3 regions of the Paenibacillus sp. J31R109 genome follow, and region 3 is predicted to be linked to each of the others. Evidence: riboswitches for the same ligand, from Rfam matches in the RefSeq annotation. Region 3 holds a riboswitch; each other region holds the start of a gene.

Region 1 (10,218 bases), on a different contig from region 3:
GATAGAGGGAGAGGTGAAGGTGAGCATGGCGATGAATCAGGATACTTTGAAACGGTATGGGAGCAAAGAAGGATTTGACGCGGAAGTATTAATCGATTCTAGGGCTGTTTTAGCGAAGGATGATTTTGTGTCTACAGGTATCCTTACCTATGCACAAGGCGATATCATGGAGATCGAGTTGCCGGAATATGAAGTGTTTCAACTTGGGGATAAGGCCAAAATGACGCTATACACCAAATCGGGTCTTTTTGTTCTTGATACGACAGTCGTGGCTAGAGAGCCTGGTTCGCTCATTGTGATTAATCCCCCGGAGAATCGAAAGAAGTTTTCGGAGAAACGGGAGTTCCCGCGGGTGAATGTGAAAAACATAGGACAAATTTTTGGGTTTCAGAATATCCAACAGAAAGAACAGTATCAGCTTGAACAAGCCATTGAGATTTCAATAAAAAATATTTCGATGAATGGACTTGGTTTCACGATTAACGATAGTTCCATGATTGATGCCATTCTACATAAAAAATGTCAGTTACAAGTACAGCTCGATTTAGGCTTCGAAATGCCTTGTATGTTGGAAATTATAAGGAAAGAAAAGCAAGAGGGCAGCTACTACTACGGAGCTAGCTTCGAGAGCGTTCCTGCGGAACAAAGCAATGCGCTGCGCGGTTTTATTCTGCGAAATCAGATCCAAACCTACTTCGAACAGAAGCGGGATGAAGAGTACAAAAAAGCATTGGAAAAAAAGTCTGGAGCTAATCAATAGCTTGCAGGCTTTTTTTTGCCCTCCAAGTACTATATAATAAGAAGGATGATCTTCGAAAATTAAGGAGTTGTAACGACAATGGCTTTGAAAGCAGGTATCGTCGGTCTACCGAACGTAGGAAAATCGACATTGTTTAATGCAATTACACAGGCGGGGGCAGAATCTGCGAATTATCCGTTCTGTACGATCGATCCGAATGTTGGGGTAGTAGAAGTACCAGACGAGAGATTGCAGAAGCTGGTAGAAATCGTTGTGCCTAAGAGCATCGTGCCGACAGCATTCGAATTCGTTGACATTGCGGGTTTAGTTAAGGGTGCGAGCAAAGGCGAGGGCCTTGGAAATAAATTTCTAGCACACATCCGCGAAGTTGATGCGATTGTGCATGTTGTCCGTTGTTTTGAGGATGATAATATTACTCACGTTTCTGGGAAAGTCGATCCGATTGGCGACATCGAGACGATTAATCTTGAATTGATTTTGGCAGACATTGAGTCGGTTGATAAAAAAATCGAGCGTTCACGCAAAAACCTCAAAGGCGGCGACAAGAAAGTGGTAGCCGAAGTTGAGTGTTTGGAACGTATCAAAGAAGCCTTATATAATGATATGCCAGCACGCAGCTTGGATTTGACAGACGATGAGCGCCTTCTAGTTCGCGATCTTCACTTATTGACGATGAAGCCAGTGCTTTACGCGGCAAACGTTAGTGAAGATGAAGTTTCAACTGCGGATGACAATGCATACGTTAAAATTGTGAAGGAATTCGCAGAAAAAGAAAACAACGAAGTTGTTTCTATTAGTGCGAAGGTTGAATCCGAAATTGCTGAGTTGGAAGACGAAGAAAAAGCGATGTTCCTGGAAGAGTTGGGACTTCAAGAGTCCGGCTTGAATAGATTGATTAAGGCAGCTTACCGCAAACTCGGTTTGTACACGTATTTCACAGCTGGGGTTCAAGAAGTTAGAGCATGGACGATTCGTAAAGGAACGAAAGCTCCGCAAGCAGCTGGCGTGATTCATACGGATTTTGAACGTGGATTTATTCGTGCAGAGGTTGTTTCTTATCACGATTTAGCTGCTGCTGGATCCATGGCAGGTGCGAAAGAAAAAGGGCAAGTACGCCTTGAAGGTAAAGAGTACGTGGTAAATGACGGCGACGTTATGCATTTCCGTTTCAACGTTTAATTATTAACAAAAATAAGAAAGGAGTGATCCCCTATGTTGGATCGACTTCAGTCCATTGTGGACCGCTATGACAAACTAAGCGAGTTATTGTGTGACCCGGATGTAACGAGTGATACGAAGAAACTAAGAGAGTATTCCAAAGAGCAATCTGATCTTCAGGAGTCTTACGATGCTTATAATGAATATAAGAGCGTGAGCGAGCAACTTGCTGATGCGAAAGTGATGCAGAATGAGAAGCTAGATGATGAGATGCGCGAAATGGTTAAAATGGAGATCGACGAGCTTAGCGAGCAGTCTGCTAAACTCGAAGAACATCTTCGCATCTTGATGATGCCGAAGGACCCGAACGATGATAAGAACGTCATCGTGGAAATTCGCGGAGCGGCAGGCGGCGACGAAGCTGCACTGTTTGCAGGCGATCTCTACCGCATGTATACGCGTTATGCGGATGCGCAAGGTTGGAGAACGGAGATTTTGGATGCTTCCGTGAATGATTTGGGCGGATTTAAAGAAATTATTTTCATGATTACGGGTAAAGGTGCTTATAGCAAGCTCAAGTTTGAGAGCGGTGCGCACCGTGTTCAACGTATTCCAGTAACGGAATCCGGTGGACGAATTCATACATCTACTTCTACAGTTGTTGTTATGCCGGAAGCAGAAGATGTAGAAATCGTGATTCATGATGCAGATATTCGCGTAGATACGTTCTGTTCCAGTGGAGCGGGCGGTCAGTCCGTTAATACAACGAAATCCGCTGTACGTGTAACCCATGTACCAACGGGTATCGTGGCAACATGTCAGGATGGTAAATCGCAAAACTCCAATAAAGAGTCAGCGCTTCGCGTACTTCGTACGCGAATTTCAGATAAATTGCGTGAAGAAGAAGAAGCGAAATATGCCGGCGAGCGTAAAAGCAAAGTCGGAACGGGTGACCGTTCAGAGCGTATTCGTACGTACAACTTCCCGCAAAGCCGGATTACCGATCACCGTATCGGCTTGACGCTACACCGTTTAGAGACAGTTCTGAACGGCGATATGGCGGAAATTGTGTCAGCGTTAACGATTGCTGCCCAATCCGATGCCTTAGAGGCGATGTAATGACGAGTGCAAACATGAGTGTGAGAGAAGCCTTTGTGAAGGCTTCTTCTTTTTTAGCAGAGCAAGGCGTCGCAGAGGCTTCGGCTTGCACGGAGTTATTGCTGCAGCACCTCTTAGGCGGCTGCAGTCGGACTGAGCTGCTGTTCCGCTGGTGGCAGGAACAGATGCCGGAAGAGCTGGTCGCTACGTGGGACCAGCTCGTTGCAAGGAAGGCCGCGGGTGAACCGGTGCAGTACATCACCGGTGAGCAGGATTTCTTCGGCCTTCCGTTTATGGTGAGCCCGGCCGTACTGATCCCGCGGCCGGAGACGGAGCTGCTCGTGGAGGCGCTCATCCACGAGGGCTCGCGTCTGTTCCCGCAAGGCGCTCCGCTCCTTGCGGATGTGGGCACCGGGAGTGGCATCATCCCGGTGACGATCGCGCACACGCGCCCTGCGTGGCGCGTGGCGGCCAGCGACATCTCCGCGGCAGCGCTGGAGATGGCCCGCAAGAACGCGCAGCGCCACGACGTGGCTGCGCGAATCCAGTGGCTCGAGGGCGACCTCCTCGAGCCTTACATCGAGCGCGGGCTCGCGCCGGATATACTGGTGTCCAACCCACCGTATATCCCAGATGGCGACCTGCCAGCGCTGATGCCCGAGGTGCGGCTGTTCGAGCCGCACACAGCCCTGTTCGGCGGTGTCGAGGGACTCGACCTCTACCGCCGGATGATCTCGCAGCTGCCCTTATTGCCACGAATCCCGACTGTGGTCGGGTTCGAGGTGGGCATCGGGCAGGCGGAGGCAGTTGCGGCGCTGTTAGGTGCCGCTGCAGACTGGACGGAGATCCGCTTCGTGCAGGATCTCCAGGGGATCAATCGTCATGTGCTGGCGATTCGTGAGCCACGCTAGTTGTAGGCGTGCCTGAAAGCCTGCGAATTTACATCAATTTATCGATGAAAGTAATAGAAATAGGAAATTACTGCGAATATGCAGGCATTTATGCAAAATTAGCACCTGTATGACTAAAAACAGTTAAAAAACTGTATATTCGCAGGCTTTTGTTCGGATTAGGGGAATTTGAGAAAAAAAGCTGTAGTTTTGCAGGTATTTAGGTCTTGAGTGAACCCTCTATTTAAATTTGTATGCTTGAATTTAGGAGCCCTCTACTAAATCTATCATTTTGCCAAAAATAATAGATTCATAGGTTTAGCCCCACCCACTCTTGTCCATACTGGCAAGTAGATAGCGGAAACGGGAAAGGGGCTACCTCCATGGTTAAGAGAACAGAGCGCCACTCAGTTAAGAGCCTATTATTCATTGCTTTTGCACTTATCCTTATGATTATGTGTTGGGAATCCAATCGTACGAACGCGGCGGTCGTTTCGCCTACCATACCAGAAGAATCCATTCGTTTGCGTATTCTAGCAAATTCGGATTCTGCGCAGGACCAGGCTTTAAAACGCGAGATTCGCGATGCGATTATTGCCCGTATGGAAGATTGGGTTGTGGGACCCCACTCCTTGGAAGAGGCCAGAGCAGTCGTGAATGCGCACTTGCCTGAATTCGATCAACTTGTGGGCGAGATGATCGCATCCCGCGGCTACAACTATCCACATACTGTGGAGTTAGGTGTTGTCCCTTTTCCAACTAAAATGTACGGAAATGACGTCTACCCGGCTGGGGATTATGAAGCGTTGCGTGTTGTGATTGGTTCGGGTGAAGGGCAAAATTGGTGGTGCGTGTTATTTCCACCGTTATGCTTTGTAGATTCCGTATCGGGTGAAGCGGTTGCTTCAGCAGCCGTTGTGGTGGCCAAAACGACCGATGAGAATGGCAAGGAAAAGCAGCCAGTTAAAGAAGATAAGGCGAAAACTGTCGCTAGCAAAGACAAAGCTGCTTCGACAGAGAAGGTAGCAAAGAAAGAAACAAAAGGTGAGGTCGTAGCAGCTTCAGCTTCGACTACCACGACCGAAGAGCCAGCTCAACCGAAGGTTAAATTCTTTATTTGGGAAATGTTTAAGGCGATCTTTTCGTGGTTCAGCTAATTCTATACAAGTAAGGATGAGAGTTTGTGACAATCTACTGGGACGTGAATCAAGGAGCGATAGGCGCAACAGCGCAGAATATAGCAGAAGCAGCTAAACTTCTGCAGCAAGGTGATACGGTAGCCTTTCCGACCGAAACGGTGTACGGACTTGGAGCGGATGCGACGAATACTACCGCCGTTCTCCAGATTTTCGCTGCAAAAGGGAGGCCTTCTGACAATCCTTTAATCGTACATATTGCTGATGTGAACCAGCTCCCAAGTCTTGTTCAGTCGGATAGTCTTACTACGGATCATCTAGCTCTTATGCAAGCTTTTTGGCCAGGCCCCTTAACCATTGTGCTACCTGTTCTTGCAGGTAGCCTTTCGCCGTTAGTGACGGCGGGTCTGCAAACGGTAGGCATTCGTATACCTGATCATCCGGTTGCCTTACAGTTGCTGCGAGAAACAGGGCTGCCGATAGCGGCGCCAAGTGCGAATAGTTCAGGCAGACCGAGTCCGACCTTAGCCTCGCATGTGCGCGATGATTTGGACGGAAAAATTGGCGGCATTGTGGATGGTGGTGCAACCGGGGTTGGCGTAGAGTCTACGGTTATTCAGCTGGTTGATGGAGAGTTATATATTCTGAGACCAGGTGGTGTGACAGCCGAGCAGCTGCATGTCGTGTTGCCAAAGCTGCCTATTCATGTGTCTGAACCGACAGAAGTAGAAGCTTCGGATACCCCGCGTGCGCCAGGTATGAAGTACACGCATTATGCGCCGAAGGGCTTTATGCACATCGTGCAAGGGGATGATGTTCAGGAAGTCTCGGCATGGATTCAGCAGGATATTGATGCTGCGAAGGCACGAGGAGAGTCGACGGGTATTCTAACCTTTGAGGAGAGAGCCGGCGAATACCGTGCAGATCTCATTCTCGCATGCGGTTCTCTATCCGAACCAGATTCGATTGCTCGGGAGCTATATGGCGCTCTGCGGACTTTTGATCACCAAGGTATTAGTTATATTGTCGCAGAAGGTGTCCCTGATTCAGGTATTGGCAGCGCGATTATGAATCGACTGCTCAAAGCAGCGGGGCATGAACGGATCCGTCTCAAATAAGCATGATTCCCAGTTTGTCCGCATATCTTGAGAAAGAATCGTGGACAAGGGGGATCGTGCTATGCTCGCATCTGGGGTACAAGTTGGGCAACTCATGACAATTGGAATAATGGCGATTGCTTTGGGCCTAGATGCTTTTTCGTTAGGAATTGGCATTGGAATGAAGGGCATTCGTCTGTGGGATATTTTGAAAATAAGTATTATCATCGGTCTTTTCCATGTCATCATGCCGCTAACGGGGATGTTTATGGGGCAATATGTTTCCCTCCTATTGGGTAACGTCGCGACGGCCGCGGGGGGATGTTTACTTATTTTGCTTGGAGCCCATATGGTATACAGCTCGGTACGCGGGGAAGAAGCGACGGCCTTTGATCATCGGACACTATGGGGGCTTATCATATTTGCGCTCAGTGTAAGTATAGATTCATTCTCGGTGGGTGTATCGCTTGGCATGTTTGCTACTGATATCGTGCTCACTGTGCTCGTATTTGGATTATTTGGCGGGTTGCTTTCGATAGCGGGCTTGCTATTAGGTAGACGAGTTAGCGGTTGGGTAGGCGAATACGGCGAGGCATTCGGCGGACTTATCTTATTAGGGTTTGGGATCAAGTTTTTACTATGATACAATACGAGTAATCATGGACGGTGCAGCCGTTCATCAATTTCTATATAAACGCACCTCTCCTAAGAGGGTGTAGTCGTTTATTTCGGGAGGATTTCATGTTGCGAATTCTATTTGTCTGTACAGGAAATACGTGCCGCAGTCCGTTAGCTGAAGGTTTGCTGCGTATGAGGGTGCGTCAAGAGGGGCTTGCGGCGGAGGTTCGTTCGGCAGGTGTATCCGCGACGACGGGTGGTCCGATCTCTAGGAATAGCCAATCGCTTCTACATGAAGCGGGTTTCAAGGAATCGATTAGTTCGCTAGCCATTAGTGATGCAGATGTCGATTGGGCTGATCTGGTCTTGACGATGACGACGGGCCATAAACGTACCGTGATTGGGCGCTTCCCTCATGCGATCGAGAAGACTTATACGCTCAATGAGTATGTAGAGGACGATGATCGAATTCTGAAGGCAATTGAAGAGAGAGAGCAGCTTGCAGCGGAGCTTCAACTTAAACAGGCGCTGTCCCAAACGGTATCTGTCGAAGAAAGAAGTCGTATGTATACGTTGGAAAATACGATTCCCGATTACGATATTTCCGATCCTTATGGCGGATCATTGGCTGATTACCGAAATACCGCTGAAGAAATTAGCCGGAGCTTAGATAAATTGGTAAAAAAGCTGCGTTAACCACAATCGTTTTTCCAGATTGCACCTTATGTCTTCATGTAGGCTAATAGAACTTTACACATCGCGAGGAATGCGATAAAATACAGGTAACAAGCAAGACTCAATGTAACTGGCGACGAGTGGGAGTAACCACAATGGAGCATTGAGCTATACGGCCGGTCGCCTGGGCAAAAGAGCAACGCGCGTTTTTTAGCGTGTGCGCTCTTTTTTTCGTTTTTGGTGAGCTTTGGGATATAATAGGATGGTCGAATTCGAACAGTCAAAAAGGAGCGTTTTATTCATGAAAATTGCTTTAGGTGCAGATCATGCAGGCTATCGTTTGAAAGATGTTATCATTCCTTTTATTGAATCATTAGGTCATCAAGTGATTGATTTCGGATGCAGCTGCGGCGACTCCGTTGATTATCCAGATTATGCACTTCAGGTTTGCGAAAAAGTCGTTTCGGGAGAAGCAGACAAAGGGATTCTGCTTTGTGGAACAGGCATTGGGATGTCCATTGCTGCCAATAAGGTTCCGGGAATCCGCTGTGCACTTGTGCACGATCTTTTCTCTGCGAAAGCGACACGTGAACATAACGATACGAACGTGCTTGCAATGGGTGAGCGAGTAGTTGGGCCTGGCGTAGCGGAAGAAATCGTCAAAATTTGGTTGGAAACCGAGTTTTCAGAGGGTGTCCGCCATAAGAACCGCATCAATAAAGTGCAGAGCATTGAGGATCGTTTCACAGTACATCCCTAGAAATGAGGATGAATAATGAGTGATTCTGTATTTGACCCTATAGCAGCAGCGGAAGCTTTGGAAGCGAACCTGCGGGAGCTGGTTACGGTCGGCGGCTTGCGACCCGGCAACATGCTTGTGATCGGTACGAGCACGAGTGAAATTCTCGGGCATCGCATTGGTACATCGGGTACGCTGGATGCGGCTAAGCCGATTTTTGAGACGGTGAAGCGCATCTGCAGCGAGTTCGGGCTGTTTGCGGCCTATCAGTGCTGCGAGCATTTGAATCGTGCGCTGGTTGTGGAAGATGAGCTTCTGACGCTAGCGCCGCAGCTGGAACCGGTCTCTGTCATTCCCGTACCGAAGGCAGGAGGATCGATGGCCTCTTACGCGTATCGGCACTTCACAAAGGCCGTCGTGGTGGAGTCGATTGCGGCTCACGCGGCTATCGATATCGGCAGTACGCTGATCGGGATGCACCTGCGCAAAGTGGCTGTGCCTGTCAGGCCACCTGTTCGCCATATCGGCCAAGCGTACGTTACGATGGCCTTCGCAAGGCCTAAGCTGATCGGAGGCACGAGAGCTATCTACTCCGCCGATCTAGCGGAGCAACTCTATCAACAAGCTGCACCTGATGCAGATTGCTAATTGTATTTTAACGACTATCCTTAGGAGGAATTTCAGATGACAAACTTTTTGAGCAAGCAAGATCCAAAAATCGTAGAAGCGATGAACCTTGAGCTAGGCCGTCAACGCGACAAAATTGAGTTAATTGCTTCCGAGAACATCGTGAGCGAAGCCGTTCTTGAAGCTATGGGTACAGTACTTACGAACAAATATGCAGAAGGCTACCCAGGCAAAAGATACTATGGTGGCTGTGAGTACGTAGACATCGTGGAAGACATCGCTCGTGATCGCGCGAAAGAGCTTTTCGGTGCTGAGCACGCCAACGTTCAACCGCATTCCGGTGCACAAGCGAACATGGCTGTTTACCTAGCTGCTCTAAACCCTGGCGACACGGTTCTTGGTATGAACCTTGCACACGGTGGTCACTTAACGCACGGTAGCCCAGTTAATGCTTCCGGTATTCTTTACAACTTCGTAGCTTACGGCGTAAGCGAAAAAGATTTCCGCATCGATTATGATGATGTTCGTAAAGCAGCTTTCAAACACAAGCCTCGTATGCTAGTTGCTGGTGCAAGTGCGTACCCGCGTACGATTGATTTCGAAGCATTGGCTTCCATTGCTAACGATGTAGGCGCATTGTTCTTCGTTGATATGGCGCATATCGCTGGTCTAGTTGCAGCTGGTTTGCACCCGAACCCAGTGCCGCACGCACATTTTGTAACAACAACAACACACAAAACGCTTCGCGGTCCTCGCGGCGGTATGATTCTTACGAAAAAAGCATGGGCTGCAGCGATCGATAAAGCCGTATTCCCTGGTTCCCAAGGTGGACCTTTGATGCATACCATTGCAGCTAAAGCTGTTTCCTTCGGTGAAGCTCTTCAACCGGATTTTAAAGTATACGGTCAAAACGTCATCAACAACGCACAAGCTTTGGCAACAGCTCTTACAGCTGAAGGCATCAACCTTGTATCCGGCGGTACAGACAACCACTTGATGTTGGTTGACTTGCGTAACCTGAACATCTCTGGTAAAGACGCTGAGCACGTGCTTGATGAGATCGGTATTACAGCGAACAAAAACGCAATTCCTTTCGACCCAACTAGCCCGTTCGTAACAAGTGGTATCCGTTTGGGTACACCGGCTGTTACTTCCCGTGGTATGGACGAAGAAGCAATGAAAACTATCGCAAAAGTTATCGGTCTTACATTGAAAAACCCGAAAGACGAAGCTACACTTGAGAAAGCTCGTGGCATGGTTGCGGATCTAACAGCGCAATTCCCGCTTTACCCAGGTTTGACTTACTAATAGCAATTTGAAGGGGCCAGCTCATTGGAGCTGGTCTTTTTTTTCTTTCTGCTGAAACCCACTTTTACTTACCTCCACTTCCCACCCCTAGTTATCTCCGCTAACTCTCAAA
Region 2 (10,218 bases), on a different contig from region 3:
ATGAGACGACTTTTCTTGAGGAGCTATTAGGGAAGTATCCCCACATCAAAATCTGTCTGGATACAGCGAGACTGTATCTGCAGGAAAAGTTAGATCCATACTTTGATGCTAGAAAAGTGATACATAAATTTGCGCGTTTTGCCTATTCGATTCATCTAAGTACGGTGCAAATCAAGGATTCTATTACCAATTCTCGTCATCCTGTCCTACCAGAGTTAGATCAACGAGACGGTTGGGCTCCAATCGAGGATTATCTCGCGATCATTACTGAGCAAAATGATCAAGTGAAGATCATGTTTGAGCACCGTTCTGATTTAATTAGTGAAGATCAATTGAATCAATGTTATGATTGGGTGACGCATTTATTGAACAATGGAAAATTAATGCGCAGCAATCATTCTTATTAGGCAATCATTTTAACTACTAGGGCAGTATGAAAGTTTTGGAGGTTACTACGAAGTGAAAAAATCAAGATGGAAGCTGTTCACGTATGTTCCTTTTTTGGCGGCGATCATCGTCATCGGCTTGATTCAAACGTTCATGTTGGCGAATGAAAATGTAAAGCCTTATCCTGAACCTTTTGGTCGTGCAACGGAATTAACGCAAACAGCAACGGTCGGTGAACCCGTGCAAATGGTTGGCGATAGCAGCTTTGCGTATTTGGCAGGAAAAACGCTTGAATGGGTCACGATTGATGATAAGGGGCAGAGCAGTTCGGAAACGCGCGGCTTGCCTACGGAAGGGCCGTTTCGTTCCTATAGACAGTTGGATAAGGATCATGTGGTCTGGATTGGGAACGGAAATAAGCTATATGCGAGCGAATGGAAGAACGGTTCATGGTCACCGATGAGTATAATAAATGACAATGAAATCACGGCTGTTCAAACGGTAAAGAGTGCACAAGGGGACAGCATCTTACTAGCTTACAATGATACAACGCTGTATGTGAGTGCTTTTCATCCGAATGAGAAGCTAACTTGGTCCCAGCTGGATATCCCCAATATCAGACATATCCAAGGTCATAGGGATGCGTCTGGCAGTCTTTCACTCGTCTACGCAGTCAGTCAAGAAGGCAATGAATCTTTTCACTACGTTCAACTCGCATCAGAAACTTGGAAACCGCTTGTACAGCGCAAGTTAAAGGATGTCGATTATGCAACGAGTAGTTTAGATGATATAGCGCTGGCTGTCGATGGTTCATCAATGATGACGGTGTATACGACGAGTTCTCGTAAATCTGGGAAGAGCACGTTGCACTTGCTCACCTTCCCTTCGAGTCAACCAGATAAGTTGGTAGATGATGTTATCAATCTGCCTGTCTCGACAAAGAGCGATTCGGATACAATTTTGCATCCCAACTTCACACAATCTTCTTCTGGTGAAGTAACCCTTGTGGTATCGTCGGTTTATGAGAAAAATAGGCGTCAAACGAGTCAAGAGGTGTACAAAGTTAGTTTCAAGGATGGTAAATTGAGAGATTCAGCTCGGATTAGTCAATTCAGTGGTTTCGCGTCCTACCCGAGCTTAGCGACTAGAGCAGATAGTTCCTTAGCTGTTTGGCTGGATGCCGTGAATGCGGAGTCCTATCGCGTGTATTACGCCACAGATCAACTACCTTATTTGGAGCGTATGAATCACATAGGCAAAGAGGATTTGCAAGAAGCAGCTGGAAACTTACCGCTTTTTTGGGGGATTGGTGTTCTCACAGCACTTATAAGCTTAAAATGGATTTTACTACCTGGCCTTTATTTAGTCATTATCAGTGTATTTTGGCAATATCATTATGATGAGCATGCCAAGCGGCATTTTGGGATATCCCTTGCGATGTATCTCATCGTCAAAGCCCTTTTTATCGGGGATTTTCGAAAATCAATAGCTCTGCAAGTCATGCCAGATGTCTTGCAATCTGTGTGGGCTGGCTTGTTGTTACTCGCTATTTTTGCCGTAATTTCTTATGGTGTAACTCGCTTATGGCGAAGAGGTCTATCTGAACGAAATGTTGGGCTCGAGATTTTCTACTTTGTTGTGCTTGATGTATTCATGACGAATTTGTGGTATTCGTTCTTCCTGTCACCAGCATCTTTATAGTCATTTTTTTGACAAACATGTTGAACATAAGGGAATGGATTGCTATGATATACCTATTAATAAACGATGTGTAACTGGCGGAGCATGGGTAACCATGAGGGAGCACACCGATAATAGCCGTACGCCTGGGCAGAGGTAAGGGGAATTCCCCTTACCTCTTTATGTTCTTACCTTGGGAGGAATGATGAGATGAATGTGGAAACAGTAATCTTGGACGGTAATCGGGTGGCAACGAACATGAAAGAGGCACTGATAAGTAGAATTAGTCAGTTAGCTTTGAAAGGGGTCACACCTTGCCTAGCGACGATTTTAGTTGGCGATGATCCTTCTTCAGCTACTTATGTGAAAATGAAAGGAAATGCGTGTAAACGACTGGGTATCCGTTCTATTCGTGTTGAGCTACCCGCGCATACAACGACTGAAGAATTAATCGCAACCATTCAGAAACTGAATGCTGACCCAAGTGTGCATGGGATTTTGCTGCAACATCCTGTCCCTCATCAAATTGATGAAAGGGCAGCATTTGAAGCGATTCATATGGATAAGGATGTAGATGGCGTAACGACACAAGGTTTTGCTCAAAATGCCTTCGGCATTGCTGCTTTTCCATCCTGTACACCAGCGGCTATCCTAGCCATTATGGATGATTACCAGATTCCCATAGAGGGCAAACACGCTGTGGTGATTGGCAGAAGTCCCATTCTGGGGAAGCCAGTTTCTATGATGCTATTAAATCGGAACGCGACGGTAACCATCTGTCACTCAAAGACGTCGAATGTGGGAGACATGGTTCGATTAGCTGATATTGTGGTAGCGGCTGTTGGTAAACCGAATTTTGTGCAAGGAGATTGGATTAAACCAGGAGCGGTCGTGATGGATGCGGGATATAATCCAGGCAACATTGGAGATGTTGATTATGAGGCTTGTCGCGTAAAGGCATCAGCGATTACACCTGTTCCTGCGGGAGTAGGACCCGTAACCATAGCTACCTTATTGAAACACACAGTTGATGCAGCGGAGAAGTATGTAAATGCTAGATGATTGGGGGCAGGAGCATAGGTGAAATTATTTCACGTAAGCGAAGAGAAAGACATTGCTATTTTTAACCCTAGAATGCCTACAAGAAAAGACTTGGATCCAGAAAAAGGATTAGTATGGGCGATTAATGAACAATGCCTACCTAATTTTCTGACACCTCGGAATTGTCCAAGAGTGACCTATCATTGCAATGAAACCACTTCTGATGAAGATAGAAGACACTTTATTTCCTCGCAGTCATCGATGCACGTTGTTGCTATCGAGCACAAATGGTTTGACATTATGAAGCAGACAACGCTATATTTGTACGAATTTGATTCAACCGATTTTTACTCGCTAGATCCTGGAGCTGGGTACTATGTGAGTGAGAAGTCACAACTACCTATCCATAAAGTTGAAATTCGAGATTTGTTTGGAGAGCTCTTTAGAAGAAACGTGGAAGTTCGCATTTTGAATAATTTATGGGACTTGTCTGATAAAATTCAGCAAGCGAGTTTCAATTATTCCATGTGTAGGATGGGATTTGCGGAGCAGCGAGAACCATAAATGCCTTATAGATAAAATAGCCAAAGAATTGGACAAATTCATGATCCTATTCTTTGGTTTTTTTGCTATATTAAAAGAGTAAGTAACGATAGGGAGGAATGGACATGTACACATTTGGATGGTGCAGTGGAATTCAGGAAGCGGAAAGACTTCAACGTATTGGCTTCGATTATATGGAATGCGCTCTCGTATCATTAAATTTAGAAGATGAGGCGGACTTCAACACCAAGCTTCCTTTGTACGTGAACAGTCCACTGCCGGTGCAAGCTTTCAGTATATTTTTTCCTGGAGACTTAAAAGTGGTAGGTCCAGAAGCGGATGAAGAACGCATCCGTCGTTATGTTCATAAAGCTGCAAGCGCTTTAAATAAGATAGGAGCTCAGACAGCCGTATTGGGAAGTGGAAAAGCACGTCAAATCCCGGACGGTTGGGAGCGCAATCGTGCAGAGGAACAGCTGCTTCAATTACTCTCTGTCATCGGTGAAGAATTCCAAGATACAAGTGTTTCATTGGCAATAGAGCCTTTGAATCGCAAGGAATCTAACATAATCAACACGGTTTCTGAGGCGGTGGCTTTTGCTAAACAAGTAAATCATCCTTCCATACGGGTTTTGGCTGATTTCTACCATATGGATGAAGAACAGGATTCAATCACTACCCTGATCGAAAATAAAGAATGGCTCCAACATATTCATCTTGCCGATACAGGACGATTGTCCCCTGGGACTGGACAGTATCCCTACGATCAATTCGTTACGGCTTTGCATGCATCCGGGTATAAAGGTATGATTTCCGCTGAGTGTACGGTGCATGATCCAGAGAAGGAGTTTGCAGCAAGTTTGGCCTTTATGCGAAGTAAGTTCCTTTAACAGGTATTCCGATTCCAAGAGGAATTCGGTATTTGGGGGTCGAACTATAGAATACCGAGTAGTTTGCTATGATTTCATTTTTTCGGGAATTAGAGAGATAAGGTTGTGACACATATGCTAAAAGACAAAATACTGCGAAGAGAAACAGGTATCCTTACCTATGGGATGACGCCGCCGAAAGAAACACAATCCCTAGAGAAAATGGCTGAAATTTCACAAAAGCAATGTGAGCGGCTTCAGAAGCTTCAAATAGATGGCTTAATTCTTTACGATGTGCAGGAAGAAAGTGATCGGATTGATCAAGATCGGCCTTTCCCGTATTTACAAACCGTTGATCCGACGACTTACAGTAAGGCATATTTATCCAAGTTAAAGGTTCCCAAAATTATTTATCGCTGTGTTGGTAAATATACGGAGGAACAATTGTCAGATTGGATTAGGGCCGATCATGAGGAAGAACGGTTTTCCGTGTTTGTTGGCGCGTCCTCTAGTCATCAAGAAGTTCATATGGGGCTTCCGGAAGCTTATGCGTTAAGTCAGAAGCTGAACAATAATCTTACCTTAGGTGCCGTTGTCATTCCGGAAAGACACATGAAAAAAGACGATGAACATCTTAGAATGGTCAGCAAGATAGCGAGTGGAAGCCGCTTCTTCATATCTCAAGCAACCTATAATGTGGAAGCGTCCAAAAACTTCTTATCCGATTATTATTACTACTGTAGAGAAAATAAGCTAGACATGGTGCCAATATTGATGAATATTGCGCCTTGCGGATCAACCAAAACGTTAGAATTTATGAAATGGCTAGGGATCAGCATCCCGAAATGGTTGGAAAATGATTTGAAATACTCCCATGATGTTCTGGACAAATCAGTAGCGGTATCACAACAAATATTCGAAGAATTATTCGAATTTGGATTGGAAAAAGGAATTCCCATCGGATGCAGTGTTGAGAGTGTCTCCACGCGAAAAGTCGAGATTGAAGCTTCCATTCAACTAGTCCATGAGATTAAAGCGATGATGGATAAGAAGATGCGATCTTCGTTTGTTTTTTAAGTGGTGGAAGAAAGAGGCTATTTCAAAGTCTAGAACGACTTTGAAACAGCCTCTTTCTATATGTTGATTAATTACGAGTTACACCAGGTTCTTCCCAAGTCCGACCACCATCTTTCGTCACCAAGACACTGCCGTTTATAAGTACCCAGCCAAAACCACTCATGCGCAGGTGAAATTGGGTAGCATTTTGCAACGAAATGTTGGGCTTGATTGCTTGCCAGTCTGTACGGTTGTAGGTATCCATCGTGTAGATCGTTTTGCCATCCTGAGAAAGAGCTCTGCCCATGAGCAAGTTATCGAAGTGCAGGACTGGAATGTCTTGTAAATCATGTAATCGATAAGGGAGCGGGATCCAGGTATCGCCAGCATCTCTCGATTCATAAATGACATAGGTTTTCGTATTGTCCTGTACGAACTCAGCGATGAAAATAGCGTGATAATTGCTTTCTTGATCGAAAACAGGGGGATAAGCGTTAGCATACCCCTTCTGCAAATCGATGGGGACGTCGACATGCTGCATCGACCAGGTTTCGCCGCCATCCTGCGTGCGATATAGCGGGATATGGTTGGTGCCATCCTTCAAGGTGGTTAACCAGCCCTCTTTCGCATTGCGGTAACTGAGGCCAGTTGGGGAACCCGAAATGTCAGGGCTTAGATTCCCTACACGTATCCATGTTTTACCACGGTCATCGGTGCGGTAAAGTGATTTTAACGTGTGATTATCCTTAGTTGATGAAGTCAGCATGATATAAGCGGGATCCGTGTAGAGATTGGCTACGATCGGTTTAACATCAGCGGACGTTTCCCATGCTTCTGTCGTAGGCAGTACGACCGATTCCCAGACTCCATCGTCTACTTGATGAGTGGCAATGAGATTTGGTTGCGGATCGTCGGTGAGATAAACCGCATAGCCCCAGACAGGTACCTCAAATTTAGCAGTGAGCAGACGATCTTTGTCAGCAATCCCATCCGGTATGACCACCTGCCAAGAAAGACCATTATCCGATGTCTGCAGCAGCTTCCCATCACGCCAGCTCAGACCATCCGATGATTGCATGCCTTGAATGCCGGGGAGGTTCTCTCGGTAATCAACATAGAAACGAGCAACGTCGATGTAGGTTGTAGTTTGTCTTGGAGAAGGAATAGATAAATTAGATCGAAGTGTGACCCGATACCGCCCCGTTCCATGCGTTAGCGGCAGCGAAGCTGCAAATCGTTCCTCTTTAAAAGGAATGAGAGCTGTCTCTGGTTCAATCCAGGTTCCGTTGTCTTCTTTTTCGATGACAGCTTGTAATCCGCTGCCTTGTGCTTTAAGCACAGCCCCTTTGAGCTCAATGTTGCCGTTATCAGAGTGAATGAGTCCGGATTCAGGCGAATCCAAGGTGATCGAACTGAAGCTGCCCAAGCCATTCGACAAATCCCTGTAATTAATAACCGGGTTCAGCAACAGTGGTGTAAGGGAGTTGACGAAAGCGTTACTGTATATAATACGGTTCCCAATGTGGTAGACGATCTGGATGTCATTGTTACCTAAATCAAGCTGCACAGATGAGGAGAATTGATATATCGGCGATCCGGTTGCCGACGTTTGTTCCATTAACGAAGTCTCAGAATTACCTCCGAACTTCGTACCGTCCCGAGAGACAAACAGAGAAATTGTCGGCATTTCCATACGACTTGGTCCCACATATAATCCCTTTAAGGTGTACAAATAGTTATTCGTATGTGTGGAAACGCCAAAATCCTTCACATCGAAATGGGCATAATCGATATCCAATTGCTTCAGCTCCGATTGCCAGTTACCGGAATAACCGAATAATTGTTTTAAATCATATTCAGAAACGTAGAGTTCACCAGCGCGTTCTATCGTTGGAAAAGTGAGTTTGACCTCGTTGGTTTCACCATTGAACCAATATAAACTAACTGTGTCTAGATGCGGGGTGATGCGAAAACCGTAAGTTTTGTCAGACAAATAAAGTCCAAGATCTTGGATTTCCGTCTGATAGGTAAGTAATTGTGCCATTTTCGTTACCGAGAGCATCGCTCTGCCATCTTGCCCGAATCCAATAAGAGAGTCTCCTACATAAAGACCGTCATCCTTAAACTGAATGGTAAAGTGAGTGTTCGACGATTGTTCTACCTGTAAGGGGTATTCGACACTCTGGACTGCCCGTGGATCAGCAGCCAAAGTAGTATCCGACAGGAAGGACGCGGTATGTAGTTGATCATTCCACGTGAGTCCGCCAAGTAGCGGTGAGAGATCCTTCAGAAACACGGCCGTTCTGCCTTCTACATTGTAGGAAGGAATCTCTTTGCCTAAGGCAAATGTGTGAATATCTGTTGCGACCACATCGGCGATTTTGATGCCAATCCCTGAGCCAGTAAAGCCTAGGTTAGGATCGCTCTTTGATGGATCTAATTCGTTGGGGTCTGGGAAAATGGAAACTTGGCGCTGATTCGGTTCCCATGCAATGTGAAAGCCGTGACTTCGCAAATCCTCGAGGTAAACAGCAGTATTGCCGTCAATATTCATCGAACGGATGGCACTGCCATTTACGAAAGCGCGAATATCTGTTGTAAGCACGCTTCCAACGACGGTTCCAACAGGGAGATCGTTTGCATGAACGTTTGTTAAAGCCAGAGGAATGATAGCAATAGCCGCACCTAGTAACGTTGCGAGTCCTACAATTGATTTGCGTCTCATTGAGGTTAAATCTCCTTTATTAGGAAGTAGTAACACTCATTAAACGCCAGAAAAAGGAAAAAGTTGCATTTTTAAGAAAGGGTATTCCGATGAGAAATAAGCCTTCATAAAGATGAATGCTACTTTCCATTTTATCATAAGGACCAATTTCTGCTATTATATTAGGAAATAGTTGATGGTGAGGAGTTCACGGATGAAGACAATTGGGTTAATCGGTGGAATGAGCTGGGAATCATCTTTACTTTATTACCAAATCATTAATCAGCGTGTAAAGGAGAAATTAGGCGGCCATCATTCGGCCAAAAGTCTGATGTACTCGGTAGATTTTCATGAGATTAAGACGCTCCAGCATGAGGGGAAGTGGGACGAAGCAACCCAAATCATGGTGGATACGGCTCGCAAACTGGAGACTGCGGGTTCGGATTGTATCGTCATTTGCACGAATACCATGCACAAGATGGCCAAAGAAGTGGAAGAGGCAGTAGCCATCCCTCTCCTGCATATCGCGGATGCAACAGCGAAGAAAATTGTTCAATCAGGTAGAAAGAAAGTAGCCTTATTGGGCACAGCGTTTACGATGGAACAAGATTTTTATAAAGGTAATCTAGTGCGAAAATATGGACTAGATGTCATCGTGCCTGACGAAGCTTCACGGAAAATCGTCCACGAGATTATATATGAGGAATTATGTCTGGGTATCATCCGTGAAGAATCGAAGCAATCCTATATCACGATTATCAATCAGTTGGTCCAAGATGGGGCAGAAGCTGTTATTCTGGGCTGCACAGAAATCACGTTGTTACTATCGCAAGGGGATGTTGCGGTTCCTTTATTCGATACGACTAGAATTCATGCCCAATCTGCAGTGGACTTTGCATTAGGGGAGTATGAATTGGATGATCTATGAAATAACGACTTCTTGGAATGAAGACTTATGGGAGCAAGCGGAGCATGTTTATGAGGAAGCTTTTCCAGCACATGGAAGAAAAAATCGTGCGCTCATTCAGAGCATGTTCGAAAGAGGCATTTGTATGCTGCACACCTGGCGTGAAGGTTCAAATGTGATTGCGATGGCGTTGACTGCTTGGAATCAAGCGGCACACGTACTTATCATCGACTATATCGCTGTTGGACGCACTCAGCGTGGGCAAGGAGTGGGTTTGGCATGTATGGGTGACATACGTAAGTGGGCAGATACAGCAGGCTGTCATGGTATCGTTATTGAAGTTGAGGCTGAGCTAAGCAAAGAGAATGCGGAGCGAATTCGATTCTGGGAAAAGGCTGGATTTCGGTTAACTGACTATGTACATACCTACATTTGGGTGCCAGAAACGTACAGGGCGATGTATTTGAACATAGGTGAGTTCCCCCAACAAGATGACGGCAGGCAATTGTTCAGTTACATTACGGAGTACCATGAACAAGCCTACCGGCGCGAATAGCTGAAATGCCAAACAGCCCCCTAGGAGGGGGTGTCTCGAATGACTCTTTTTGCAGCACTGTATTTGAATATCAAGCGCAATAGCGGCGGTACTGCGAAGAAAATGAAAAATGTGCGAAATAACTGGTAGCCGACAACGACAGATAAGTTCGCATTGATTTCGTGAGCGATGATCCCCATCTGATCCATGCCACCTGGAGCTAAACTAAGCAGGGCGGTAGATTTGGATACAGCATGGAGCTTCATAAAGACATAACTTAGTCCGAATGATCCAAATAAAAGCACAACACTGCTGCCAATCGCCAGCGAAATAATTTGAAGCTTACGCGTTAATTGAGCTGGCTTTAACATGAGTCCAACATGAATGCCAATCATGATTTGGGCTGCATTGATGATAGGGGTGGGCAGCGCGGGTCCATGAATACCGGTAAGTTGCAAGATCGCCGTACTGAATGCGGGTCCAAGTAAGAACGCAG
Region 3 (10,218 bases):
TTGCCCAATACGTTAAACGTCAGTTTTATAGATAGGATTGGGCAAGAGATCTTAGCTCAGATTCCCGAAATTGCGGCTACGACAGGGTCGGCTTGCCATACAGGAAGTAGTGCGATGTCACCGGTCTTAAAAGCTATGAAATTGACGCCGGAGGTTGCGGCGGGTACAGTACGATTCTCCGTAGGGCGTTATACAACGATGGAGGAGATAGAGCGTGCTTGTGCTTTGATCGTAGAACGCGCACGATAAAACGTGAAATACACGGAAAAAAGCAGACCGATTCGCTGAGAATAGGGTCTGCTTTTTATGTTCTGAAACAATTAGTTAATGACCTTAATTATTTACTTTTGTTGAAACTTTCTACAGCTTTCGTTGCATTCTTCACAATGTCAGTCGCTTCTGTCAGCGTGATACCATCTTGTGGATTAAAAGCACCGTCCGCATTTAATTCAACAATATCTAAAGCAAGTGCTGTTTGGATAGCACCAACATGTAAGATATCCATCTTATCATTATCTTTTATTTCGACAGGTGATATTTTAATTAACGGCAGTTTCTCGCTGGTTTGAAGCGTATGAATGAGCATGTACGTGAACGATTCGCGCGTCACTTTGGCATCAGGATCAATTTTAATTTGAATATCGGTACCAAGCTCACCTAGAGCACCTTTGATTAGCTCAACGCTTTGTGTTGCAGTAATAGGGTCTGCGGATACAATTGGAGTTGGATGTGCCTTCAAATAAGCTAGTGCATTGAAAATTTCCTCTGCCGCATCTGCACGTGTAATCTCATTTTTAGGATTAAAATTACCTTCAGCATTCAGTTTGATAATCCCGTATTTAAGGGCACGTTGGATAGACCCCGAATACTCTACATTCAGTTGGTCTGTATCTTTGATATCTTCCAAAACCGGGTTAATTAGAGGAAGACCTTTGCTAATTTCAATTGCACGTACAAGCTGATGTGTGAATTCTTCACGTGTGATTTTCTTATTCGGATCTAGATCTTTAGGAAGTTCCACACTGTTGGCTGCAGCAACAATGAACGCATTTGCGTACCAAGCATCGTTAGAAGCATTGGCAAAATAGTCAGTTGCCTTTGGCTCTTTCACGAAACGGATGAGGTCTAGATTAAGACCAAGAGCATTCACATACAGCTGAACGGCTTGAGCAGTTGAAAGCTTTTCTAGAGGAGCAAATAGGTCAGTAGTGATACCTGAGACGATGCCAGCTTGTTGTAGCGAGATAATTTTATCTTTTGTCGCAACGTTATCCAAGTCAGTAAAGGTAGCGGATGCCGCAAAGCTTTGACCAATTAAAGTAAGTGAGAGCAATGCTGTTGCTGCTGTTAGTGTAAGAGTTTTGATCGTTTTTTTCATTTCTGGTTCACCTCATAGTGGGATTTGTTTGTATTTCTGGGCTTTCAGAATCATAAACGGATAGGGTAATGAAAAGGTTGCACCTACTTTTAAAGAAGTAACTTTTGATTTGTTGGATGCGCAAGTAAGAGAGCTTTTTGTTTGAAACATAAAATCAAGAGGTGGATATTTTGTTGAAATATTATTTTAGAATTTCGACAAATAGTAACAACCTTTTGTTTTTATCTGTTTTATAATATCCTAGTCGACTTATTGAACAGGATTGGAGATACATAAATGGAGCAATTCCTCTTAGAAAAAATCGAAACAATGCGACTTCAAATGGTTCAAGAAGCAATCGTACAAAGTAGTCTTACGAATGAAAGTGTTATTGCAATTAGCCACGAGTTAGATCGATACATCTCTTTATATCAGAAACTGAAAATGGATTCCGTACGTGTCATCGAGCAATATGAGAAGAAAGCAGCTGCCTATTAAAAAATATAATATTGCACGCAATTGAAAATAGTATTACTGTAATCATATGTGCGACTGGCGAAAACGTGGAGTACCACGAGGAAGCACATATGTCATACGCCGTTCGCCTGGGCAAAGTATTTGATCTTGGATCAGATACTTTTTTTATTTCTACTAACTATGAAAAAAGGGCAGGTGTTGCGAATTGAAAATAGCTTATATTCTGTTTGATAAGATGACTACCTTAGATTTTGTTGGGTTTTACGAAGCGGTATCTTGGTTAAGAATTCTAAAAGTCAAAGAAGGATTAACATGGGATCTCTGTGCAAACAAAGAAGAGATTACGGACGATCGAGGTATGACTATAAAAATAAAGCATGTTAGCCCAGACTTATCCGGATACGATTTAATATTTATTCCGGGAGGAATGTCCACTAGAGACTTAAGATATGATACGGAATTTGTTGCATGGATCCGAAGCGCGAGCGATGTACAGTACAAAGTATCTGTCTGTACAGGGGCATTGCTTTTAGGAGCTGCAGGATTCTTACATGGAAAAAAGGCGACAACGAACCCATCTGCTTACGAATTGTTGACCCCCTATTGTTCAGAGGTAGTTAAAGCCCGTATTGTACGGGATGGGGATATTTTTACAGGTGGCGGTGTTTCAGCTTCTATTGATTTAGGTTTGTACCTCATTGAATCATTATCGAATGCGGATGTGGCGAAAAAGGTCCAAATCATGATGGACTATCCTTACTATAGGCCTGGCGAATTATCCGCGATTTTTATGCCATACGAATAACATGCAAATCATTGTATTCGGATAATAAACGCGAGCAGATATACCCGCGTTTGTAGGAAGTGGTGATCAGATACCGTCGACGATACGTTTCGATCGTATGGATACTTGCTTGAACAACTCATCTTCGTCGATCGTCAGCAGTTGGCGATCTTTCATCAACACCTTACCGTTTACGATGGTTGTGTCTACATCCGATCCGTTAGCGCAATAGGCGAGCAGCGAATGAATATTATGGATCGGCTGTAGATGGGGTTTTCTCAAATCGATCAGAATCATATCCGCTTTTTTTCCGATTTCCAGAGTGCCAACTTCATTCCCGATATTCATCAGTTGTGCACTTCCAACCGTCGCCATGCGAAGGACATCAAAAGCGGGAAGTTTCGTGGGGTCACCGTAATCCAGTTTTTGCAACCAAGTTGCCGCTCTTATTTCCGCAAACATATCTAACGTTGCGGCGCTGCCAGCTCCGTCTGTTCCAAGTCCTACAGGAATTCCTTGTTCCATCATCTCCATAATGGGTGCAATACCACATCCAAGTTTGAGGTTGCTTACCGGATTATGCGACACGCCACCTCGCATACCTTTTAAATACCCTATGTCGCGGCGATTAACATGAACGCTGTGAGCCAAAAGCACATGAGCTTTTTCAAACATACCGAGGTGATATAAATATTCGGTTGGCGTTTGGTTATACTTTTCCCGAATCTTCATGACTTCTTCTTTGGTTTCCGCAAGATGCGTGTGTATGGCAATGTTCTCCTGCTCAGCAAGGGCGATTATCTCTGTAAAGGGCTGGGGAGGAACCGTGTAAGGAGAGTGGGGACCTATCATTGTGGTGATGCGGCCCTCGGCTTTACCGCTCCAGCGACGGATGAGATCAAGCGCCTCTGACATTCGGCGACCTCCGTCATTTTCAAGGAAGACCAACCCGCGAGTTAGTGAAGCCCGCATGCCGACTTCTTCGATCGCAGCTGCGATCTCATTCATGTGAATATACATGTCGGCAAAAGCCGTGGTACCCGATTTGATCATTTCGGCCATAGCGAGTTTTGCGCCCCAGTAAATGTCCTCAGGTGTCATTCGGGCTTCAGCGGGCAGCATTTTTTTGTTTAACCAGTCCATAAGCTTGAGATCGTCAGAAAATCCTCTCAATAAGCTCATTGGCGTATGTTGGTGAGCGTTAATAAGCCCAGGTAACGCTGCCTTTCCTTCGGCGAAAATCACTTCATCGACTTCAGTAGTAATGACAGTTTGAATGTCCGAAATATGATCTCCGTCAATGAGTAAGTCCCCTACAAATGGTTCTTTGCTTGCCATTGTTAGGATAGTCGCGCCCTTGATTAATTTTTTCATCATGACAGCCTCCTTTGTCTTGTTTTATTCTAAACCCTGACGTAAAGTGAAGGTCAAGATGATATGTGATTGGTGATCATATACATGTCATGTAAATTAAAGGTGGTTCCTGATGAAAATAAAAGAGGTTTCAGACAGATTGAAAATATCACAAAGGGCCATTCGTTTTTACGAAGAAAAAGGCCTCATCGCGCCTTCCAAGCAAAATGACAACCACTACCGCGTGTTTGACGAAGAAGACATCTGGCGCTTACAGACGATCATTGCCTTACGGGAGTCTGGGATGGTGGTTAGCGATATCCAGAAGGTACTGTCGGATATTGAAGTTCAGGGATACAATCAATTGCAATATTTTTTGGAACTCCAAAGGTCGGTGATGTTTTCCAAGTGGATCGAAATGAAACAGATTATTGAAACGACAGACGACATGATTGAGAGCCTCAAGAATAATCAAGTACTTCAGTTGGATGACATCTATACGCTCGCGGAAGGTTCAAGAAGGTTGAGGGAACAGCGGACATGGGAGGACAAATGGGGGTTTGATCATTTGGCGAGCGAACACGATCAGTTAGTGCAAGAAAACCAACGGAAATATAAAGATTACGAGGAAGCGCTGCGCCTCATCGTGAAGTGGGTGTCACCTGTTCGTGGGGAACGGGGACTTGATATCGGGACAGGAACTGGGAATCTAGCCAGCCGTCTGATTGTTGAAGGCGTAGTAATGGCGGGAGTCGACCAGTCCATTGAGATGTTAAAGGAATGTCAACGCAAATTTCCAGAGATGGAAACCAAGCTTGGCAATTTCCTAGCGTTGCCCTACCTGGACGGAAAATTTGATTTTGTCGTTTCGAGTTTTGCCTTTCATCACCTTACGGATGATCAAAAGCGGCTGGCTATTAAAGAAATGCGTAGAGTATTGAAACCACATGGTCGAATCTGTATCGCTGACTTAATGACGGACAGTAAGGAAGGCGCAGTAGGTGAGAAGGGTGAGGATTATATTCCGCTTTTAGAACTCATTGATGTATTTGAATCGAATGGCTACATCACCAAGCATTTTAAAATGAATGAATTGCTGCATATCATCCTAGCTGTACCAATTCGATAAGCTGTAAACCTTCACCTAGCGTTAATGTTTGTTATATCTGTCATCATATCATCCACTTTGCATGAGGAGTGATCGATCATCGTACAGGAAATGAAAGAGATTGTTATTGGTATTGATGGAGGCGGCACCCATACGAGGGTAATGGCCGTAGATCTCGCAGGAAACGTTCTATCCTACATAGAGAATGGGGCTTCTTCCATACATAAGGATTTGCAAGCAAGGGAAAATGTGCAACAAGCTATCGAAAAGGCATTAGCTCAAGCTGGAAGAAATGTGACACATGTGCAAGCGTTGACGGCAGGAATTGCTGGTTATGATTCTAAAGCGGATCTAGAGTGGGTACTACCTTTGACAGCAGTAGAGGGATTAAATTGCTTGAAACAACACGTCAATGATGCGGTAGTAGCTCATAGTGGAGCACTTCTTACAGAACCGGGCATTATTGTAATCGCGGGAACAGGGTCAATTATTTATGCGATAAATGAGGAAGGAGAGCAGATCAGGAATTATGATCTGCATCACTATGCAGCTAGTGCTGCTCGATTCCTAGCTTATGACGCCACTTTCGAAATTCTTTCGGGTAACATCGATGATAGTGATCATGATTTGATTATTGAGATCTTACAATTTTGGGATTTGACCACTGTCAAAGCGTTATCTCAACTAGCAAAGCAGGGATTTATTATAGATCAACGAGAACGTAATAAAAAATTTGGTCAAATGGCCCCTTTAATTACTAAGGCGGCGCTTCAAAATAGTCAATTGGCTACACTCGTTTGCGACCGTGCAATCCATCAGATAATTACGGGGGTCGAAATGCTCGCAGCATACTTCTCCGATGCAGAAGTCAGTGTTTCTTTCGTAGGTAGTGTTGTTCATAGTGATTATTTCCAACTAAGACTCGCCTCGCAATTGAGTCAGGGTAATAACAAGACATATAAGCTTATTCAACCTTCATTCTCACCAGTAGCTGGCGCAGTGTTACTCGCGTTAAAGCAACTGAACATACCGATAGATCAGGAGATTTTATATAATCTCAGTCAACATCCTCGTTCACAGAGCTATTAAATGGCATTTATGAACGAGGCAGAACGCCCGGATTTTAGTATCACTGACATACGTACAAACATTCCTTGGCTTGTCCACATATCGTAGACAGTGAAAGGAGGTTGAACGCCAATGCCAGTCCATGCAAAAGTCACCTACCCCCGCTTGACCGTTTACAGTGAGAAGTATTTCCAGGGAGGCAATGCCATTTTGAGCGGCAACATCGGTATCCCTAACTTCGACATACCATTAGGAGGAATGGAGAGCCTTCGATTTTTCTCCACGAATCCGGGTGCAACGCTCGTACTCTTTAGCCTAACTAGATTCAGGGGGACGTTTAAAGTCTTTCACGGAGTAAGGAACGTCAGCGATTTCGATAATATCATTAGCGGCAACGATGCAAATTCACTGATCTCGACTGACAAATTCCTGACACTGAGACAGATTCGTGCTATTCGCGACAGTGGTCGGCTGCCTAGTGGTTTCCGGAGAATCTAAAGGAAGATAACCTAGAACGCGGCAAGGATGTAGGCCAACGTCCATCGCTTATCGCGTTTTTTTGTTTGCCAGTGTATGTTTTTCATAGGAAAAGTTTCATACTATTGCATAATAAAAGGAGCCTGGGCACGGAATAGGAGAGTGATGAGATGGCTTTCGGAATTTCCAGACTTGAACTGAATGAATGGAAACGCAAATGTTTACAAGGAGAAATTGCCTTTTTGACGCATTATTGGGTAGAACCTCGCTTTCCAGGGGTAAAAACGATTACAAAAGTAGGCTGCTGTGACTTAGAACGATTAAAGAAATGGTGCTTAGCAAATGGTTTAAATCCAGCATACATACATCTTCGTGATGAATATCCACATTATGATCTGATAGGGAACAAGCAAATTGAAATCTTAAAGAGAGAACATTTGACCGATCATCTGCACAGATTCAAGCTGACTTGACTTGGATAGTTTAATTATAAATGAGTATTATTAACTCAAAGCTATATTTATTTGATACCTTGTAATAGGGGATGTTAAGATCTGTCCATGGAACAAATAAATAAGGATAGATGAAACAAGTGTATGTTGATAGCAAACGGGGGTTCCGCTAATGGGTGTAAAAATGCACGTCGACGAAATGGAAATTAATGAGGCACTCGTACGCCGACTGCTTGCCGCGCAGTTCCCTCACTGGGCAGAGCTTACCTTGAGACGAGTCGAGCCGGCTGGCACAGTGAATGCCATCTTCAGATTAGGTGAACAATATGCCGTTCGGCTTGCACGTCGCATGGGGCCAACGACACCTAGCAGTCGTGAATTTGTATGGCTGTCCAAGCTCTCGCCAATGGTACCGCTTGAAACCCCTGTACCTATCGCTGAAGGACATCCGAGTCTTGAATATCCGTGGTTTTGGGAAATACATTCGTGGGTTGAAGGCGAGTCGGTGCCGATAGCGCAGATTGACGCGCTTCAGGCTGCGCGTGATCTAGCGATGTTCATTTCAGCGCTGCAACAACTTGATCCCTCAGGTGGGCCCAAGGGGCGTGGTATTCATTTGGCTCAACGGGATAAGGAGTTCCGACCCTGGCTGGAGCGTTTCGATGGCCATTCTGCCATTACGGATGTGTGGGAGTCAGCGCTAGCTGCACCTCCGTGGGACGGCGCGCCAGTTTGGCATCATGGCGACCTTGACGTGCGGAACTGGCTCGTTCGAAATAAGCGCATCACCGGGGTGATCGATTGGGGTGAAATGGGCATTGGTGATCCCGCATGCGATGTCATGGTTGCATGGAAGTTACACTCACCCGAGGCTCGTGATGAGTTCCGCAAATATCTACCGACGGACGACGCTACGTGGGCTAGAGCCCGTGGATGGGTCTTATCACAGGCAGTGGCAATCCTGGCATATTACACACCTGAAAACAATCCAGTTCTATACCGTGAGGCGAAATGTTGGCTGGACCTTGTACTGTCAGAATGATACGCGATAGGAGGGAGCAGGCTAAGTGGCTGCTCTCTTTTTGTCCTATTTTGCAACAACAAGGGATTAGGATCATATGAATAGAATTTATATAGTGACTATTGTAACGTTAACTCTAAACCACTGGGGAGGATGCGTAGTATGTTGAATTTAAAGACGGCACCGTTTTATTTGAAGGATGAAGACATTCAGTGGGTAGAACAAACGATTGTCTCTATGAGTCTGAACGAAAAAATTGGACAACTTTTTATTAATTTAGGGTATCGTCATGATGTGGAATATTTGCAGGAGATGTTAGATAAATACCATATCGGAGGCGTACGCTACAATCCGAATACATCGGAAAAGATCTATGAGCAGAATAAATATTTGCATCAACATAGTAAAATTCCTCTCCTAATTGCAGCAAACATGGAATCAGGAGGTAATGGTGCTTGCACAGATGGAACGTTGATCGGTTCGCATGTGCAGATCGGGGCAACCAGAGATCCGAATTATGCCTACCAGATGGGGTATGTAAGTGGGGTTGAAGGTGCAGCGGTCGGCTGTAACTGGACGTTTGCTCCGGTGGTCGACATTAACTATAATTGGCGCAACCCTGTCACGATGACACGCTGCTTTGCGGATCATCCAGATGATGTGCTGGACATGTCAAAAGCCTATTTCAAAGGTATTTGTGAAAGCGGTTTCGCTGCGGCGATGAAGCACTTCCCCGGTGACGGGGTTGACGAACGAGACCATCATTTGCTGACCAGTGTCAATACGCTGTCATGCGAGGAGTGGGACCAAACCTTTGGCAAAGTATACAAAGGAATGATTGAAGCAGGTGTGCAAAGCGTCATGGTTGGACATATCAAGCTGCCTTCATATTCTATGCGGCTTAACGCGAATTTGGCGGAGGAAGATCTACTTCCGGCCACGCTGTCACCGGAACTCGTGACAGGCCTTTTACGGGAACAGCTCGGGTTTAACGGGTTGGTACTCACTGATGCCTCACGAATGATTGGTTTGACTTCCGCGATGGAACGCTCCGACATTCTGCCTCAGGCGATTGCGGCGGGCTGCGATATGTTCTTGTTCTTTAATGATCCAGAAGAGGATTACCAGTTCATGATGGACGGTTATAAGAACGGTGTCATTACGGAACAGCGTCTGCATGACGCCCTGCGTCGCATACTTGGGCTCAAGGCTTCAATCGGGCTGCATCGCAAGCAGCAGGAGGGGACGCTGATCCCTCCGAAGTCAGGTTTAAGCCGAATTGGCTGCAGTGAACACTTGGCTATTGCCGAAGAAGTGGCCGATCGCTCGATTACGCTGGTGAAGCAGACTCGCCCCGACTTGCCGATTCGGCCAGAAACGCATCCGCGTATTATGGTATATATGCTGGGGGACGAGATGATGTTTTTTGGACTTAAGCAGGCGGGGGTGCGAACGTTAGTATCTGAAGAGCTTAAGCGGGTAGGTTTCGAGGTTACCCTTTATGAGTCTCCTTTAGCTGAAGCAGAACGTATTAAACGGGAGAGACCTGGCGAGCCAGTTGCTGTACAGCTCTTCAAACGGCAAAAAGTAACGGATTTCATCAACTCGTACGATGCGGTAATCTTATTTGCAAATGTTCAGCAATTTGCCCAAGAGAACTACGCCAGGATTAAGTGGCTTTCTCCCATGGGGCCAGAAATTCCTTGGTATGTCAGCTCGATGCCGACCGTATTTGTTTCGCTGCACAATCCTTTCCATTTGTACGATGTCCCCATGGTGAAAACGTACATTAACGCTTATGAGTCAACCCAGAACATCATCAGACAAACGATATCGAAGATCATGGGTGACTCAACTTTCAAAGGTGTTAGTCCTGTAGATGCGTTTTGTGGCGTGCGGGATACGCGATACTAAAGCGTTGACTGCAAGTACAAGCAACAGTATACTTTTAGCGTAAGTAAAATAATACCAATTGGAGTGATCTGAAGTATGAATCCGGAAGTTACTGCCTACATAGAAAATTTGCCGAAATGGCAAGCAGATATCAGTTTGACTTTGCGCAACTTGGTTCATGAGACGATTCCGGAGGCCGTAGAACGTATTCAGTACAAGAAACCACAC

Evidence for each region. Region 3 has a riboswitch for ZMP and ZTP ahead of AC58QT_RS03695 (DJ-1/PfpI family protein). Riboswitches for the same ligand answer to the same signal wherever they lie in the genome.
Region 1: linked by a shared signal. The riboswitch ahead of rpiB (ribose 5-phosphate isomerase B) and the one ahead of AC58QT_RS03695 (DJ-1/PfpI family protein) in region 3 are both predicted to bind ZMP and ZTP.
Region 2: linked by a shared signal. The riboswitch ahead of AC58QT_RS05620 (bifunctional 5,10-methylenetetrahydrofolate dehydrogenase/5,10-methenyltetrahydrofolate cyclohydrolase) and the one ahead of AC58QT_RS03695 (DJ-1/PfpI family protein) in region 3 are both predicted to bind ZMP and ZTP.

The regions. Positions count from the first base shown of each region.
Region 1 covers NZ_JCAUAR010000015.1:17,026-27,243, forward strand. The annotation lists gene AC58QT_RS27360 (PilZ domain-containing protein) at 1-760, shown strand, start outside; gene ychF (redox-regulated ATPase YchF) at 839-1,939, shown strand; gene prfA (peptide chain release factor 1) at 1,973-3,037, shown strand; gene prmC (peptide chain release factor N(5)-glutamine methyltransferase) at 3,037-3,927, shown strand; gene spoIIR (stage II sporulation protein R) at 4,290-5,063, shown strand; gene AC58QT_RS27385 (L-threonylcarbamoyladenylate synthase) at 5,090-6,160, shown strand; gene AC58QT_RS27390 (manganese efflux pump MntP) at 6,222-6,782, shown strand; gene AC58QT_RS27395 (low molecular weight protein arginine phosphatase) at 6,881-7,453, shown strand; ZMP/ZTP riboswitch at 7,549-7,629, shown strand; gene rpiB (ribose 5-phosphate isomerase B) at 7,734-8,192, shown strand; gene AC58QT_RS27405 (TIGR01440 family protein) at 8,208-8,819, shown strand; gene glyA (serine hydroxymethyltransferase) at 8,856-10,106, shown strand.
Region 2 covers NZ_JCAUAR010000002.1:2,202-12,419, reverse strand. The annotation lists gene AC58QT_RS05630 (apurinic/apyrimidinic endonuclease family protein) at 1-407, shown strand, start outside; gene AC58QT_RS05625 (hypothetical protein) at 460-2,088, shown strand; ZMP/ZTP riboswitch at 2,149-2,226, shown strand; gene AC58QT_RS05620 (bifunctional 5,10-methylenetetrahydrofolate dehydrogenase/5,10-methenyltetrahydrofolate cyclohydrolase) at 2,278-3,129, shown strand; gene AC58QT_RS05615 (DUF6886 family protein) at 3,148-3,672, shown strand; gene AC58QT_RS05610 (sugar phosphate isomerase/epimerase family protein) at 3,777-4,541, shown strand; gene AC58QT_RS05605 (methylenetetrahydrofolate reductase) at 4,656-5,597, shown strand; gene AC58QT_RS05600 (WD40/YVTN/BNR-like repeat-containing protein) at 5,665-8,301, opposite strand; gene AC58QT_RS05595 (aspartate/glutamate racemase family protein) at 8,495-9,208, shown strand; gene AC58QT_RS05590 (GNAT family N-acetyltransferase) at 9,198-9,743, shown strand; gene AC58QT_RS05585 (AbrB family transcriptional regulator) at 9,764-10,218, opposite strand, start outside.
Region 3 covers NZ_JCAUAR010000001.1:798,872-809,089, forward strand. The annotation lists gene AC58QT_RS03680 (cysteine desulfurase family protein) at 1-249, shown strand, start outside; gene AC58QT_RS03685 (S-layer homology domain-containing protein) at 338-1,378, opposite strand; gene AC58QT_RS03690 (Spo0E family sporulation regulatory protein-aspartic acid phosphatase) at 1,655-1,855, shown strand; ZMP/ZTP riboswitch at 1,896-1,975, shown strand; gene AC58QT_RS03695 (DJ-1/PfpI family protein) at 2,040-2,639, shown strand; gene AC58QT_RS03700 (amidohydrolase) at 2,706-3,995, opposite strand; gene AC58QT_RS03705 (MerR family transcriptional regulator) at 4,105-5,100, shown strand; gene AC58QT_RS03710 (BadF/BadG/BcrA/BcrD ATPase family protein) at 5,191-6,168, shown strand; gene AC58QT_RS03715 (hypothetical protein) at 6,280-6,645, shown strand; gene AC58QT_RS03720 (hypothetical protein) at 6,795-7,097, shown strand; gene AC58QT_RS03725 (aminoglycoside phosphotransferase family protein) at 7,249-8,118, shown strand; gene AC58QT_RS03730 (glycoside hydrolase family 3 protein) at 8,260-10,011, shown strand; gene AC58QT_RS03735 (DUF1801 domain-containing protein) at 10,087-10,218, shown strand, end outside.